2 regions of the Psychrobacillus sp. PGGUH221 genome follow, and region 2 is predicted to be linked to the other one. Evidence: predicted binding sites of a transcription regulator. Region 2 holds the regulator's gene; the other holds the start of a gene.

Region 1 (8,786 bases), on a different contig from region 2:
CGTAAATGCATCTAATATTGAAAAAGATTTTGAATGGCTGAAGCAAAATGCATCTGGTGATGTAGAACTTGTCAATAAATCAGATGATTATGGACTGTTAGCGTTACAAGGACCACTCGCACAAAGTATTTTACAAAAGTTAACTTCTAAAAATCTAGAGGAAATTGGATTTTTCCGATTTGCAGATCATGTCGAAGTAGCTGGAAAATCGGTTCTTGTTTCTCGTACTGGTTATACAGGTGAGGATGGATTTGAACTCTATGCAGCTAGTACGGATCTTTCCGAATTATGGAGCAGCATTTTAAATGCAGGTAAAGAGGAAGGATTACTTCCTTGTGGACTTGGAGCACGCGATACTTTACGTTTTGAAGCATGTCTTCCTTTATACGGGCAAGAGCTTTCAAAAGATATTTCTCCATTAGAAGCTGGAATCGGATTTGTTGTGAAGCTCAAAAAAGAGCAAGACTTCAACGGTAAATCTGTACTAGTTGAACAAAAAGAGAATGGTGTACCGAGAAAAAGCGTTGGTATTGAAATGATTGATAAAGGAATTCCTCGTACAGGGTATCCAGTTTTCGCTGGTGAAAAACAAATTGGGTTTGTAACTACTGGAACACAATCTCCTACTCTTAAAAAGAATATTGGCCTTGCACTGATCGATGCCGACTTTACAGAAATCGGCACGCAATTAGAAGTTGAAATTAGAAATAAGCGTTTGAAAGCTGTCACAGTAGCTACGCCATTTTATAAAAAACAAAAATAATCGCAGAAAGAGGTTGTCCATTTGATAAAGCATCGTTATTTACCAATGACTGAACAAGATCAAAAGGAAATGCTTGATGTTATAGGCATTTCTTCCGTTGATGAATTGTTTGCAGACATTCCGGAGAAAGTGCGTTTTAAAGGTGAGTATAATATTAAACCTGCTAAAGCGGAGTCTGCTTTGTTAAAAGAATTATCTGTACTTGCTGATAAAAATGCACATAGTAAAAAGTATGCTTCCTTTCTTGGTGCAGGAGTTTACGATCATTTTAAACCGATAATCGTAGATCACGTTATTTCAAGATCTGAATTTTACACTGCTTATACACCTTATCAACCGGAGATCTCTCAAGGTGAACTACAAGCTATTTTTGAATTTCAAACAATGATCTGTGAGCTTACTGGAATGGATCTAGCAAACTCTTCTATGTATGACGGTGGTACTGCACTTGCGGAAGCTGGTAACTTGGCAGCTGGTCACACGCGTAGAAAAAAACTATTAGTTTCGGAAGCTGTACACCCAGAGTATATTGATGTAGTAAAAATGTATGCAAAAGGTCAAAACGTTCAAGTTGTGACGATTCCTACTAACAATGGTGTAACTGATTTAGGGAAATTAGAAGAGTTAGTAGATGAAGAGACAGCAGCTGTTTTAGTCCAATATCCTAATTTCTTCGGACAAATTGAAGATTTAGCAAAAGTGGAGCAACTAACACATGCTCAAAAAGCATTATTTGTTGTATCTGCAAATCCACTTGCTCTTGGAGCTTTAACTCCTCCAGGAAAGTTTGGTGTAGATATTACAGTTGGGGATGCTCAACCTTTTGGTATCTCGGAAGCATTTGGTGGACCTCATTGTGGTTTCTTTGCTGTATCATCTAAGCTTATGCGTAAAGTTCCAGGACGTTTAGTAGGGGAAACAACAGATGAAGAAGGTCGACGTGGGTATGTTTTAACATTACAAGCTCGTGAACAACATATTCGTCGTGACAAAGCAACTTCAAATATCTGTTCAAACCAAGCGTTAAATGCACTTGCCGCATCAGTAGCAATGACTGCTCTTGGTAAAAAAGGTGTAAAAGAAATGGCGATTCAAAATATCACAAAGACTCATTATGCAAAACAAGCATTTGAAAAAGCTGGATTTGAAGTTCCTTTCCAAGGACCTCACTTCAACGAAATTGTAGTTAAAGTAAATGGATCTGTAGCATATGCAAACAAAGCACTTCTTGAAAAAGGAATTATTGGAGGTTTCGACTTAGGTCGTGTTATCTCTGACCTTAAAAATCATGTATTAATTGCCGTTACAGAGCAACGTACAAAAGAAGAAATAGATGCACTCGTGCAAGAAATGGGGGCTCTTTATGCATAAGGATAATCAACCATTAGTTTTTGAAATTACAAAGGAAGGTAGAGTAGGATATAGTCTACCTGAGCTCGATGTTCCAGAAGTAGATATTAATTCTTTGTTGCCACAGGGCTTACTTCGAGAAGAAGAAGCGGAGCTACCAGAAGTATCAGAGCTTGATATTATGCGTCACTATACAGCTCTATCGAATCGTAACCATGGAGTAGATACTGGTTTCTATCCACTTGGATCTTGTACGATGAAGTACAATCCAAAAATTAATGAATCAGTAGCACGTTTCCCTGGATTTGCAAATATTCACCCATTACAAGATGAGTCTTCTGTGCAAGGTGCTATGGAATTAATGTATGATCTACAACAACATTTAGTAGAAATTACTGGAATGGATGAAGTAACACTACAACCAGCAGCTGGTGCCCATGGTGAATGGACTGCATTAATGATGATTCGTGCATTCCATGAGGCAAATGGAGATACTCAGCGTACAAAAGTAATTGTTCCTGACTCCGCACATGGTACAAATCCAGCATCAGCTACAGTTGCAGGTTTTGAAACGATTACAGTAAAATCAGACGAAAATGGATTAGTAGACTTAGAGGATCTTCGTCGCGTTGCTGGTCCAGATACAGCAGCTCTAATGCTTACAAACCCAAATACGCTTGGTTTATTTGAGGAAAGTATTTTAGAATTAGCAGAAATCATTCACGGTGTAGGTGGAAAACTATACTATGATGGCGCTAACTTAAATGCGGTTATGTCTAAAGCACGCCCTGGAGATATGGGCTTTGACTGCGTTCATTTAAACTTGCATAAAACATTTACAGGTCCTCATGGTGGCGGTGGTCCAGGTTCAGGTCCGGTTGGAGTTAAAGCAGATCTAATTCCTTTCTTACCAAGCCCAGTTCTTGTAAAAGAAAATGATCAATATAAATTTGACTATAATCGTCCTCAAACAATTGGACGTGTGAAACCATTCTACGGAAACTTTGGAATTAACGTCCGTGCATACACATACATTCGTTCAATGGGTCCAGATGGTCTAAAAGCTGTAACTGAATACGCAGTTCTAAATGCAAACTATATGATGAGACGTTTAGAAGCATATTTTGATCTACCATATAACCGCCATTGTAAGCACGAATTCGTACTTAGCGGTCGTCGTCAAAAGAAATTAGGTGTCCGTACACTTGATATGGCAAAACGTCTTCTTGACTTCGGATATCATCCACCAACAATCTACTTCCCATTAAATGTAGAAGAAGGTATGATGATCGAACCAACAGAAACAGAATCAAAAGAAACATTAGATGCTTTCTGTGATGCAATGATTCAAATTGCAAAAGAAGTAGAAGAAAATCCAGAAATCGTTCAACACGCACCACATACGACAGTAATCAATCGCTTAGACGAAACAAAAGCTGCTCGTCATCCAGTATTACGCTATACAAAAGCATAAAACTTGAAAAGAGATTCGAGATAATCGCATTTCTAATTATATACAAAAGGTATCAAGAGGATGTCCTCTCGATACCTTTTGTCATTTTTTTGATTTTAATAGAAAAGCAGAGTTGCTACATATACAGGGGAATCTTACCTTGTATATGTAGTAAGAGTAAAAGTAAGCATTGTTTTCAGGTCATTCTTTATACCTCGTAATGTTGCATACCGCGTAACTTGTTTTTCAACATTAAGAAATCTCAAATCGAAAGTACTATTTATTCATTTCTATAATTAGTGTAGTTTGTATTATTCGTGGACTGAAACGGAGGACGGCGACTCCAGCGGGAATAGCGTGTCCATGTGAGACCCCGCAGGAGCTTGCGACGAGGAGGCTCACGGACCGCCCGCGGAAAGCGTCCGTCCGCAGTGGAAACAACGATATTGTTATTTATTAGAAAAAGTCTGTAGGCAAAATTTTGTTTATTAGTCATCATAGCCCATCACAATGAATGTTGTGCTTATTCAATTCTATAATCATGGAGCCTTCAGTAGATTGGAACGGAGGGCAGCGACTCCAGCGGGAACAGCGTGTCGGCATGAGGAGGCTCACGGACCGTCGGCGGAAAGCGTCCGCCGACTATATATAGAAAAAAGACCGTAGAGCAAACATGAAATTCTTCGCGTTTGTCCACAGTCTAAAATAGCCAATAAAAGCTATTAACTTCTTCGATTCAAAATCCAATAGAATGTTCGTCATTCTCCCATTCTTTTTTCATAGATCTTTTATTTTGTTTTAACAACTCTTCAATACGCTCTTCATATGCCAGTTTCCCATCATAGTGCCAATTTAATGCAACGGACATATACAATTCGTTAAGCTGGGACATAGATAACCCTTTTGAACGTTTCGCCATATCTGTAAATTGTTCGTCCGTAAAAATATGTTTAATATCTAACTTTCGTAAGTACTGCTCTCGAACTTTATCCGAAGGAGATGGTATCTCGTATGCACGGTCAAACCGACCAGCACGATTTATAAGCGCTTGATCTATTTTTTCCGGATAGTTTGTCGTTCCGATGATAAATAACCCTTCTCGAGATTGAACACCGTCTAGCGTGTTTAAAAAAACGGATCTCGTATATTCAGGCATCGAATCAATATCTTCAATAACGAGAATTGCAGGAGCAAGTCTTGTCACGATACCGAATACTTCTTGAATAGAATGACTTCCAGTAAATTCGGTAATTTGCCAATAAACAACAGGTGCTTTCGTTGAGCCTGTGATAGACTTAACTAAAGTTGTTTTCCCATTCCCAGGACTACCATATAGTAAAATTCCTCGTTTATAGGGTAGGCCATATTCTTTGAAAAAATGACCGTCCTCTTTAAAAAATTCATCAATAGAACGAAATATATCTTGCTTTATGCTATGTGCTAATAATACGTCCTCACGATTCACAACAGCTTGCTCGCCATAATTTCTTCGTTGGACTCCATTTTCTGTATCAACTAAATAAGTAATCGATTGCATAAGTAATTGTCTTAACTTTTCGTTGATTTCGTTTAAAAATAGTAACGCTTTTTCTGCTGACGTAGAAAAGAAACGATATTCCGGCCAACTATGACTAGAAGAATAGTTAAAAGACAATGTCATTCCTACATCATATTCTGGAAAGTAGATCAATTTATTTTCAAAGGTTTCCGTAATTTCTAAACCTGTGCCTAAATTTAATGTAGATTTACTCATAATTTTACCTAGAGGCTGTGTTTCAAAAATATAGCTCAGTGTTTCATAAGCTAATAATTTCTTCTCCATCATTTCTAATAAGTTTGCATCAAGTTGAGATATTGTTTCTCCAATTGAAATATTTTTCCAATCGCCTTGTTTTCTTTCATTTAAGGCCCGAATGATCCTTTTTGAAACAAGCGCAAAGTCCTCATAATTAGGAAGAGTATTTCTAAAATCCTCGTGATGTGAAAATAACGTTTTCTCTTTCATTCCATACCTCCAGAAAATTTAGTGAGTGTTGAAATAAAAAAGGTTCCTCTACGGTAAGAAGAACCTTTATGTATTATTTAGATTTAATTTTACCTGTCCAAGTTTTAAATCCGCCTTGAAGTTGGTTTAATTGTGTATATCCTTTTTTCTTTAGGAACATTGCTGCACGTGCACTTCTTGCGCCGTTTTGATCATATAGATAAACTGGTTTATCTGGACGAATTTCTTTATAACGTTGACGAAGCTGTGTGGAAGGGATATTTCTTGCGCCAAGAATATGACCTGAATCAAACTCCTTAGGTTCTCTCACATCAATTAATTGTGCCTTACGATAGCCTTCGATAAATTGCTCCTGATTAAGGTTTGTAACGGTCTTCTTTAAACGGAGAGCTTGGATACCAGCATAAACTAGTAAAACAATAATTACTACAAGTAGAGTGTATAAAATATTTAACACGGTCTTTCCCCTTTCTATGTTTCCATATTCATTATAAAAGATTCACTAGATACAATTCAATCTATTTGATAAAATGAATAAGGTTGTTAGGGGGAAGATTTGATGGAAAAGAAAAAATGGTACTTTATTAATTCTGGACCTTGTAGTCCATCTTATAACATGGCGCTTGATGAGGCTTTGCTAGATTGGCACAGTGAAGGGCTGATTCCACCAGTAATTCGTTTTTATGAATGGAATCCAGCGACTCTATCGATCGGTTATTTTCAATCTGTTGAAAAAGAAATAGATTTAGATGCAGTAAATCGTTTAGGCCTTGGGTTTGTTCGTAGACCTACTGGGGGAAGAGGAGTACTACATGAGCATGAACTAACATATAGCGTGATTGTGACTGAAAGTTATCCTGATATGCCAGCAACCGTGACAGAAGCTTATCGTGTGATAAGTGAAGGGTTATTGCTTGGATTTCAAAATCTAGGTTTAGATGCATACTTTTCTATTCCAGACACAGAAGAGAAAAAGCAAAATCTAAAGAAGCCTAAAACTGCTGTCTGCTTTGATTCGCCAAGTTGGTATGAATTAGTAGTAGAAGGAAAGAAAGTTGCAGGAAGTGCCCAAACACGTCAAAAAGGTGTTATTTTACAGCATGGTGCAATCTTATTAGATCTGGATGAAGATAAACTTATCCAGACGTTTAAATTTTCTTCTGAAGCGCTACGTGAGAGAGTAAAAGCAAGTTTATCTAAAAAAGCTGTGGCCATCAACAAAATTAGTCAAAATCCTGTAACAATCGACGAGTGCAAAAAAGCATTCAAAAAAGGATTTGAAGATGCGTTGCAGATTGAATTAGTAGAATTTGCCCTATCAGAAGAACAAGAATTATACGTAAATGCGCTTGAAAAAAAGCGTTATGATAATAATCAATGGAATTTTAAAAAATAAAATTTATTTTTTTAGGAAATTAGTCCATTGACCATTGCTACATATGACTTTTGAAGAAATTCATATATTTGCAAAAAAACACAACATATAGTATGGTTTAAAAATAACCATACACCATATATGGTGTGTTTTATTTTTAAATAAAAGGGAGGCAATATGATGGTATTAGCATCTCAGAACAATAATGCAACCATTAACATTGATCAGTTAAACAAAGACATTCAACTATTTCCACAAGTACATCCAATTACAGAAGACATGAAATTGACGCACAAAGGTGTTTCCCGACTAGTAATGATTGACCGTTATTCATTTAAAGATACGGAAAAGAAAACGCTAAAAGCAGGAGATTTTGTCGTTCTTACTGTAAAAGCTGACCCGAAATTTCCTGCACGCGGCTTAGGTCATATCGTTTCAATCGACCAATCGACAAAAACTGCAGAAGTGCTTATTGAAGAAGACTATAGAAGTGCAATTGATGATCAAGATGAACTTGAATCAGGAATTGTAAAACGTTCTCTTAATGTTATTGAGAAACCGTTGGAAGTGTATTATGAGCAAATTGCCAAACGCAATGCTACTGGACTTGCTTCTGTTGAAAAAACAGAGGAAAAACGCAAGGAATGGTTTGAGAAGTTCTACCAACAATTAGTTTCTTTAAAATTTATTCCAGCTGGACGAGTTCTTTATGGAGCGGGTACAGGTACAGACGTAACTTACTTTAACTGCTACGTAATGCCATTTGTTCCCGATTCACGCGAGGGAATCAGTGACCATCGTAAGCAAGTGATGGAAATTATGAGTCGTGGTGGTGGTGTTGGAACGAACGGTTCGACGCTTCGCCCGCGTAATACATTAGCTAGAGGTGTAAATGGTAAATCTTCTGGTTCGGTATCATGGCTAGATGATATTGCTAAACTAACTCACTTAGTTGAGCAAGGTGGTTCACGAAGAGGAGCACAAATGATAATGCTTGCTGACTGGCACCCGGATATTGCCGAATTTATCATTTCTAAAATGCAAAACCCTCGAATTCTTCGTTTTTTAATTGAAAATACGAATGATGAGACGATTAAACAATTAGCTAAGGACAAGCTTAAATTTACCCCTTTATCCAATCAAGAAGAAGCAATGTACCAGGGAATAGTAAATTATAAAGCGATTCCTGGATTAGGTGGCTTCAGCGATGATATCATTCGTGAAGCAGAAACAAAACTTCGTGATGGTGGTAATTTTACTGTTCACAATCCTGAATTTTTAACAGGTGCAAATATTTCTGTAACGTTGACAGATGACTTTATGAAAGCTGTCGAAGAAGATGCAGACTTCGAACTACGTTTCCCAGCGATTGAAACCTATTCTCCAGAAGAGATGGTATTTTATAACAAACATTGGCATGAAGTTGGAGATGTTCGTGAATGGGAGAAAATGGGTTATGCTGTTCGAACATATCGCACTGTAAAAGCAAAAGAGTTATGGAATTTAATTAATATTTGTGCTACTTATTCTGCAGAGCCAGGTATTTTCTTTATAGATAATGCGAATGAAAAAACGAATGCAAAAGCATATGGACAAAAAGTAGTTGCTACGAATCCATGTGGGGAACAGCCGCTTGCTCCATATTCAGTTTGTAACCTTGCAGCTGTTAATTTAGCTCAATTTGCTAACAAGGAAACTAAAACGGTTAACTTTGAAGCTCTAAAAGAAACAGTGAGTGTTGGAGTTCGTATGCAGGATAATGTAATAGATGCAACTCCATATTTCTTAGAAGAAAATAAAGTACAAGCTTTAGGTGAAAGACGCGTAGGTCTTGGAGTTA
Region 2 (8,786 bases):
TGATACGTTTGTAATCGCCTGAAGAAGCTACTTTAGTTTTACGTAATTTACGTTTAGCTTTAGTAGATTTGTTAGCGAATAAGTGGCTTCCAAAAGCACGGTCATGTTTTAATTTACCTGTACCCGTTTTTTTGAAACGTTTCGCAGCTCCACGGTGAGTTTTCATTTTCGGCATGTCGAATTCCTCCTAAACAATTGTACTCTATTACTGTTTTTCGTTCTTTGGTGCAAGCACTAAGAACATGCTACGGCCATCCATTTTCGGTTTTGACTCGATTGTGGATACTTCCGTACAAGCTTCAGCAAAACGATCTAATACTCGTTGACCAATCTCTTTATGAGTAATGGCACGACCTTTAAAACGAATAGATGCTTTCACTTTATCTCCTTTTTCAAGGAACTTGATCGCATTTTTCAATTTCGTTTGGAAATCATGTTCATCTATTGTTGGGCTCAAACGAACCTCTTTCATTACGATGATTTTTTGATTTTTACGAACTTCACGATCTTTCTTTTGCTGCTCAAATTTGAATTTACCATAGTCCATGATACGAGCGACCGGCGGCTTGGCTTGAGGAGCCACAAGGACAAGATCCAAATTTACACGACCTGCAATTTCAAGTGCTTCGTTACGTGTTTTTAAACCTAATTGATCACCATTCTGATCAATTACTCGTAGTTCGCGAGCTCGAATGCCATCGTTCACATACATGTCTTTGCTAATAACAATCCACCTCCAGATAGTGTCGCGAATACATGGTTTGGGCATAAATTCCGTAGAACCGAATTACTTACGCCGTTTTCGATCAAATAAAAAAACGAGCAGACATAAGATGTATGTCTGCCCGCCGATATAAGAACATGTAGCAACCTACATATTACAGTCGATCGTGTGCTTACCAGTCAACGACTTGCTGTGTCGAACAGGTGAGAAGCGGGCAGCCTCTTCTTATACCACAAACTTGTATTCAATAACCTTATTAACTATACCATGGTGTACTAGGCATGTCAACATAAAATATTAGTGAGAAACTTCTTGTTGAATTCGAGCAAGGAATTCATCAAATGGAATACTTTCTGATTGTTGCTCTCCATACTTACGTACATTTACATTACCTGCTTCCAATTCTTTATCTCCAAGAACAAGCATGTACGGAATTTTTTGCATTTGTGCTTCACGAATTTTATAACCTAATTTTTCTTCTCGGTCATCCATTTCAACTCGGAATCCAGCAGCAACTAGTTTTTCCTCCACTTGTTTTGCATAATCGAAATGGACTTCATTGGATACTGGAATGATTTCAACTTGAACTGGTGCTAACCATGTTGGGAATGCACCTTTATATTCTTCAATCAAAAATGCAACGAAACGTTCCATTGTAGAAACGACACCACGATGAATAACGACTGGTCGATGTGGCTTACCATCTTCTCCAACGTATGATAAATCAAATCGTTCTGGCAATAAGAAGTCAAGTTGTACCGTTGATAATGTTTCTTCTTTACCAATAGCTGTTTTTACTTGCACATCAAGTTTAGGTCCGTAGAATGCAGCTTCGCCTTCTGCTTCGAAGTAATCTACGCCTAGCTCATCCATTGCCTCTTTTAACATACTTTGTGCTTTTTCCCACATTACATCATCATCAAAATATTTTTCTTTATCTTCTGGATCACGATAAGAAAGACGGAATGAGTAATCTGTTAAATCGAAATCCTTATAGACAGAGATGATTAACTCAACTACCTTTTGGAATTCTGCCTTGATTTGGTCAGGGCGAACAAATAAGTGAGCATCATTCAATGTCATCCCACGTACACGTTGTAAACCTGATACAGCACCAGACATTTCATAACGGTGCATAGTTCCAAGCTCAGCAATTCGTAATGGAAGATTTCTATAAGAGTGCATACCATTTTTAAATATCATCATATGGTGTGGACAATTCATTGGACGCAACACTAATGTCTCATTGTCCATTTCCATTGGTGGGAACATAGAATCTTGATAGTGCTCCCAATGTCCAGATGTTTCATAAAGATCTTTGGAACCCAATACAGGAGTATACACATGTTTATATCCAAGTTTAAGCTCTTTATCTACAATATAGCGCTCAATCACACGACGAATTGTAGCACCATTAGGCAACCATAGTGGTAAACCTTGTCCAACTTTTTGGGAAGTCATAAACAAATCTAATTCTTTCCCTATTTTACGATGGTCACGTTCTTTTGCTTCTTCTAGCATTTGTAGGTGATGAGCAAGCTCTTCTTTTTTGAAGAATGCAGTACCATAAATACGTTGAAGCATTTTATTGTCGCTATTTCCACGCCAGTAGGCTCCAGCAATGCTTAACAATTTAAATTCTTTTAATTTTCCTGTAGAAGGTACATGTACTCCTCTGCAAAGATCAAAAAAATCGCCTTGCTCATAAATGGATACTTGTTCATTTTCAGGAATCGCTTCTAAAAGTTCTAATTTATATTCATCATCAATTTCTTTGAATTTGTCGTATGCATCTTGACGAGATACATCATGTCGAACGATTTCAATATTTTCATTGATGATTTTTTTCATTTCTTTTTCGATTAGCACTAAATCTTCTGCAGTTATTGGTTCTGGCGAATCAATATCATAATAGAATCCATTTTCGATAACTGGACCTATTCCAAGTTTCACATCTTTAAACAAACGTTTCACTGCCTGAGCAAGTAAATGAGCTGTACTATGTCGTAAGATTTCTAGTGCTTCATCTGATTCAGGTGTAATAATCGCGATTTCTCCATCTTCTGTTATAGGAGTTTTTAAATCCACTAACTTTCCACTTAACTTTCCTGCAAGTGCTTTTTTACGTAAGCCTGGGCTAATGGATTGAGCGATTTCTTCTGTTGTTGTAGAAACTGGAAATTCTTTTACTGCTCCATCAGGAAATTTTAACTTAATAACTTCTGCCATTTTGAACACTCCTTTTATTTAGGTAAAAGCATATGCATTTATTACCGGAAAACAACAAAAAACCCCGTCCCTATAAAGGGACGAGGTACTATCGTGGTTCCACCCTTCTTCTGTCTATTAAATCTGTAAATAGACGAAGCTCTGCATCGGCTAACGGGCCGGTCACCGGTAATTGCTGTGTAAATTCACAACTACTGCTCGGAGGTGGTAAATCGATTGCCGATACTTAAGAAGCTTGCAGCCTTGGCTTCTCTCTCTATAAAGTCGTACAAACTGATTGTTGTCCTCTTCTACGCATTTCTTTATTCTTATGTGAATGATTATACGCCACTCAAAAATCATTTGCAAGTAGCTATTTTTCTTCTCGCCAATTCTTTCCCTGAAGTGGAATAGGATTCGTAAGCGCTCGGATTCTTTCCATAATTCGTCCAGCTTTGACGACCTCTTTTTCCCCTCGCTGCGTGAAGGATAAATGATGTTCCAATTCGTCATAATTAAAATTGGATGTCATAAAAGTTGGGAGCTGCTCGGACATTCGGTAATGTAGGATTGTCCCTAATATTTCATCCCTTGTCCAACTAGTCATTGTCTCTGCTCCAATATCATCTAGCATTAAAACAGGCGCACGTTTTACGAATTCAATTTTTTCTGCAAGAGAATTATCTTGAATCGCTTGCTTCATTTCACGGAAAAACTCTGGAACGTAAACAACTACCGAATGGATATGTCTGGCTGCCAATTCATTTGCAAGTGCTCCAAGTAAATAAGATTTACCTACACCGAATTGTCCATGAATATATAGTCCCTTTTTCGGTAATGTAGAAGTTTGCTCCCATTCATTTAAAAAGTCTTTAGCAGCTCGAACTGCTACTACTCTACTACCATCCTCTAAGTCAACACCTGCCAAGTTAGACTCCATTACCTCTTTCGGCATATGAATACTATTAATCATGGATGTTACTTTTTTTCGTTCATCCTCAATTACTCCTCGCTTGCATCGAACATATTCTAGATCAATCAGATTCCGATCCAATACAAGCCTTGGTTCATAGCCTTTCATGTAATTCGTACACAATTCAAGAGATTGGCATGCACCACAATCATGAGATTGTGACTTATATTCATATAACTTACTTAAGCTTCGGTCTACCATTTGCTTCGAAATATGAGCAGCATTTTCTTCAAGGAAAAGTTGAACGCCTGGATCCTCAAGCACCTCTTGTTTCATTTCATCGAGCCTCGAAGTAAATTCTGGTGTAATAACCCTTTTTAATGTTTCATTAATTCGTTCCATAATGTCACCTACCTTTTCGTTACGCCTAATTCAGCTAATAGCTTTTTTCGCTCTTCATCAATGTTTTGAATATTGTTTGTTGCATTTCCCGATTGCTTTGTTTCGCCATCTTTTTTATAAAACCAATCTGGTACCTTTTCTTCTCTGGTCGGTTTTTTCGAATAGGATTTTTGTTTAGAACCTTCATTCTTCCATTTTAAATATTGTTCATGTTCATTTCTAGCTAACTCCATTGCCTCTTTTGCCGTTTTGACATCTTTTCTCATCCAATGAGATGCTATTTTTTCCGCGTAGTTTTTAGTTAATTTCATATCTGTTCTAAGTAATACATATTGCAATAAAACATTTACTACTCCTACAGGCATATTGTAATGAGACACTAAATGGTTCGCTAATTGAACATCCGCAAGAATAGGTTCCTTCCCATTTGCAATATCTTTTAACACAGTAACTGGTGAAGTTGTTTCTAAATAATGAATAAGTTCTTCCTCTTTAGTTAATGGCTTACTATTTTCACTTACACTTTTTTTAGCCTTAGCTATATTTTGAATAACAGGTGCTTTCTTTGAAACGGTCAACTTATAATAGTCTGCACACGCTTTTTTCAATCTTGCATCTGATAAATGCAAATCGTCATCTAATGCTAGAATCACCACTTTTTGCATTTCAATTGGACCGAGATTATATAAAAAAGCTAACTTAGCTATTACCTGTTTTGCTTCAATAGTTAAGGCTGATTTCGGAACAAGTTGCTCTGATAAACCGTCTTGAAGCAAAGTAAAGTCAAACTCTTCAAAGTAAAAAGGCAATGCAGAATTCCTACTCTTTGATTCAAATGCATCATTATAAGGGACAGGTTGGACTGTTTTTGTAGACGGTTTAAATACATCCATAAAGGTACGTGAAACGTCTTTGAAGCCATCATTCCAATTAGGAGTTTGAATGAAGCGACTTCTTAGTCGCTTATATGCTTTTTCCCCTATTTTGTTTAATAGAAACATAGACAACAAAGGATCCTTTAGAAACGATTCTGCATCTAATGGAGCAGCAAGTTCATAATAAAAAATTCGTGTATCATTTTCAGTCTTTTGCCATGAGCGAAGTAATCCAATAGCTTCTAAAGCGATTCTTGCCTGAAATATTTTACCTATTGATACCCCAAGTAAGTTCATAAGCTGATAATGCTGCCATTGTTCCTCACTTTTAAGCTCTCCATCAGCCCACAAAGTAAGATACAGGCTTATTCCTTCTGCACCAATTAATGGTTGATACAATAACGTTAATAATTGACGATCATAATCAGAGAAAGAATATGGCAAGCGAATCATATACATGTCTGCTGGCTGTAGCTCCTTATATAACATCGACATTCCTACCTACTCTCTCTTGTTGTTTCCTATAATGACGGATTTTTCTTTAGAATTTCTTTGAGTTCATCTATAAAAACATTTAAATCTTTAAACTGACGATAAACCGAAGCAAATCGAACATAAGCAACTTCGTCAACCTCTGAGAGTTTGTCCATTACTTTTTCTCCAACTTCTTCTGATTTTACTTCAGAATTTCCTGTTCTTCTTAATTCTTTTTCAATCGAAAACACAATTTCTTCTAACTGATCTAATGCTACTGGTCTTTTTTCACAAGCACGAATTAATCCACGCAATACTTTTTCGCGACTAAACTCTTCACGCGAACCATCTTTTTTCACTACAATTAGTGGAGTTTCTTCTACTTTTTCAAATGTAGTAAAACGGAATCCACAGTCTTCACATTCTCTTCTTCGTCTAATGGCTTTATTGTCATCTACAGGACGAGAATCGACAACTTTCGTGCCATTAAACTGACAAGCTGGACATCTCATATTGATCTCTCCTAATTAGTTACGAAAATTTATGTATCTATTATAACAATATTCTTCCCTAAAATCGAAAAAGCAGAGGAATCTCTTCCTCTGCTAACTCATTTAGCCTAAAGTCTATTATGCTTGAACTGTCAAACGTGGCTTAGGTACATTTACTGGACCCATTCCACGGGGCATTTCAATCGTTTCGCGTATTCCAGCATTAAGAGCATCTGCAATATAGTTAGCTGCAATCGATGGATCTAAATCACCACATGTATACACATCAATGCTCGCATAACCATGCTCTGGAAAGCTGTGAATAGTTAGATGTGATTCGGAAATAATAACGACTCCACTTACACCTTGTGGCGCAAATTTGTGAAATGCAACTTCTCTGATTTCCGCACCAGACTTAAGTGCTGCATCAACAAATGTTTGCTCAATAAATGGCATATCGTTAAGTTTGTCGAAATCGCACTCCCATAGTTCTGCAATAATGTGACGTCCCATTGTTTCCAATGTCCGTTTCCCCCTTTGATAAAATTTAGTTTTAAAAATTTTCAAAGTTGACTACCACGGGGGAAAGTTAGTCCTAAGAGGTCCTAACCCTTTAAGTAGTCGGTGCACGTGAAGTACACGATTCTCATTATAGGATGTTTTATTCAAATAAGCAAGAAAAAAAAATCCTCTTTCAAAAAACTTTGAAAGAGGTAAGAGATTAAAGAGATGAAGCAACTTTTTTTGTTAAATCAACAACACGCGCCGAATAGCCCCACTCGTTATCATACCAAGCAAGTACTTTTACTTTACGATTTCCAATTACCATTGTTGTTAAACCATCAATAGTTGTTGAATTTGTTGTTGTATTAAAATCAATTGAAACTAAAGGTTCCATTGTTACTCCTAGAATACCTTTCATTGATCCTTCAGATGCTTTTACAAATGCAGCATTTACTTCCTCTGCAGTAACATCTTTCTGTAAATCTACTACTAAATCTACTAAAGAAACGTTTGGCGTTGGTACACGCAAAGCCATTCCATGCATTTTACCTTCTAATTCTGGAAGCACTATAGTAAGCGCTTTTGCTGCTCCAGTAGAAGTAGGAATGATGGATTGTGCACAAGCACGTGCACGACGTAAATCTTTATGAGGATTATCTAAATTGTTTTGATCATTTGTATAAGAATGTACAGTAGTCATTAAACCATTTTCGATTCCAAATGTATCATTTAATACTTTCGCTACTGGTGCCAAACAATTTGTTGTACAACTAGCATTCGAAATAATATTATGTTTAGCTACATCTAATTTGTCATCATTTACACCGATAACAATCGTCACATCTTCATTTTTGGCAGGTGCTGTAATAATAACTTTTTTTGCTCCAGCTTCTAAGTGAGCGGCTGCTTTTTCCCCGTCATTAAATTTTCCAGTTGATTCAATCACGATATCAACATTTAATTTACCCCAAGGTAAGTTAGCTGGATCACGATCATTTACGATTTGAACTCGCTTACCATTAACTATTAGTGCATCTTTATCAATACTTATTTCTCCCTCAAAAGTTCCATGAGTAGAATCATATTTAATTAAATGCGCTAAAGTTTCTAATGGGTATCTCACATTAATTGCGACAACATTAATGTCTTCTTGTACAATTGCTTGGCGGAACACCATTCTACCAATACGTCCAAATCCGTTTATTGCGATTGAAGCTGTCATAAAAAAATCCTCCTGTAACTATGTGATACTTTTTATTTTATAACCATGAATTAGTATAACACATTTTCACAATTGTGTAGCCTTGCAAAAGAAACCCGCAATATTTTTTATTTTCCGACTACTAGTCTTTCCAAATTGACAATATTTTGAGTAATTGCTCTTTAGTATATTCGATTGTTCCATTGTTATAGATGACAGCATCTGCACCTTGCTCTTTAATCGATAGTGGTAACTGTGATTGAATTCTTGCTTTAGCTTCTTCTAAAGAGTAATTATTACGAGCCATTAGTCTATTCAACTGCGTTTCTTCTGTTACAGTTACAACTAAAATTTTATCTACATAGGACTGCAGCTTACTTTCAAACAATAAGGGAATATCCATGACAATTGTGTCAAAACCTGCTTCCAGTAAAACATTTTTTTGTCGAAGCATTTCTTCACGGATAGCCGGATGCATAATATCATTTAATTGCTTTCTTTTTTGTGGTGATGAAAAAATGATAGTACCTAATTTTTCTCGATTCAGCGTTCCATCTTCTGATAAAACTTCTTCTCCAAATGCTACTTTGATCGTTTCTAGCGTCTTCGTTCCCTTTTCAACTACAACCCTAGCAACTAAGTCAGCATCAACAATAGGATAACCTAATTCTTTCAACATGTTGGAAACAGTACTTTTTCCACTAGCAATACTACCAGTCAGCCCAATAATCATTTGCTTCCTCCCTTATTTCTGACATTTTCCACAATAAGTAGAAGTTCTTCCGCCAATCGTTTTCTGTAGAGTTTTTGCATGACAAATTGGACAAGTCTTTTTCGCATACATTTGCAACCGATTCTGCATTTTACCTGACTCTCCATTAATCTGACGATAGTCAGAAATGCTGCTGCCCCCATTTTCAATGCTATCTAAAAGAACGATGACGATTTCATTAAATAATTGTATCTTACGCTCTTTACTAATTCTTTTTACTTT

Evidence for each region. Region 2 encodes NrdR, which represses ribonucleotide reductase genes. Its sites were predicted from a motif close to AACACNATATATNGTGTT; they were not measured.
Region 1: a site for NrdR is predicted at 7,045-7,062, ahead of PGC35_RS11680 (vitamin B12-dependent ribonucleotide reductase). Genes of this name have one in related genera too.

The regions. Positions count from the first base shown of each region.
Region 1 covers NZ_JAQMHQ010000006.1:150,400-159,185, reverse strand. Annotated here, with positions in the region: gene gcvT (glycine cleavage system aminomethyltransferase GcvT) at 1-763, shown strand, start outside; gene gcvPA (aminomethyl-transferring glycine dehydrogenase subunit GcvPA) at 788-2,134, shown strand; gene gcvPB (aminomethyl-transferring glycine dehydrogenase subunit GcvPB) at 2,127-3,587, shown strand; gene PGC35_RS11695 (AAA family ATPase) at 4,303-5,571, opposite strand; gene PGC35_RS11690 (rhodanese-like domain-containing protein) at 5,645-6,019, opposite strand; gene PGC35_RS11685 (lipoate--protein ligase family protein) at 6,131-6,967, shown strand; gene PGC35_RS11680 (vitamin B12-dependent ribonucleotide reductase) at 7,127-8,786, shown strand, end outside.
Region 2 covers NZ_JAQMHQ010000007.1:151,508-160,293, reverse strand. Annotated here, with positions in the region: gene rpmI (50S ribosomal protein L35) at 1-175, opposite strand, end outside; gene infC (translation initiation factor IF-3) at 206-769, opposite strand; gene thrS (threonine--tRNA ligase) at 1,022-2,953, opposite strand; gene dnaI (primosomal protein DnaI) at 3,306-4,247, opposite strand; gene PGC35_RS13250 (replication initiation and membrane attachment family protein) at 4,256-5,617, opposite strand; gene nrdR (transcriptional regulator NrdR) at 5,644-6,108, opposite strand; gene speD (adenosylmethionine decarboxylase) at 6,226-6,609, opposite strand; gene PGC35_RS13235 (glyceraldehyde-3-phosphate dehydrogenase) at 6,809-7,813, opposite strand; gene coaE (dephospho-CoA kinase) at 7,935-8,525, opposite strand; gene mutM (bifunctional DNA-formamidopyrimidine glycosylase/DNA-(apurinic or apyrimidinic site) lyase) at 8,538-8,786, opposite strand, start outside.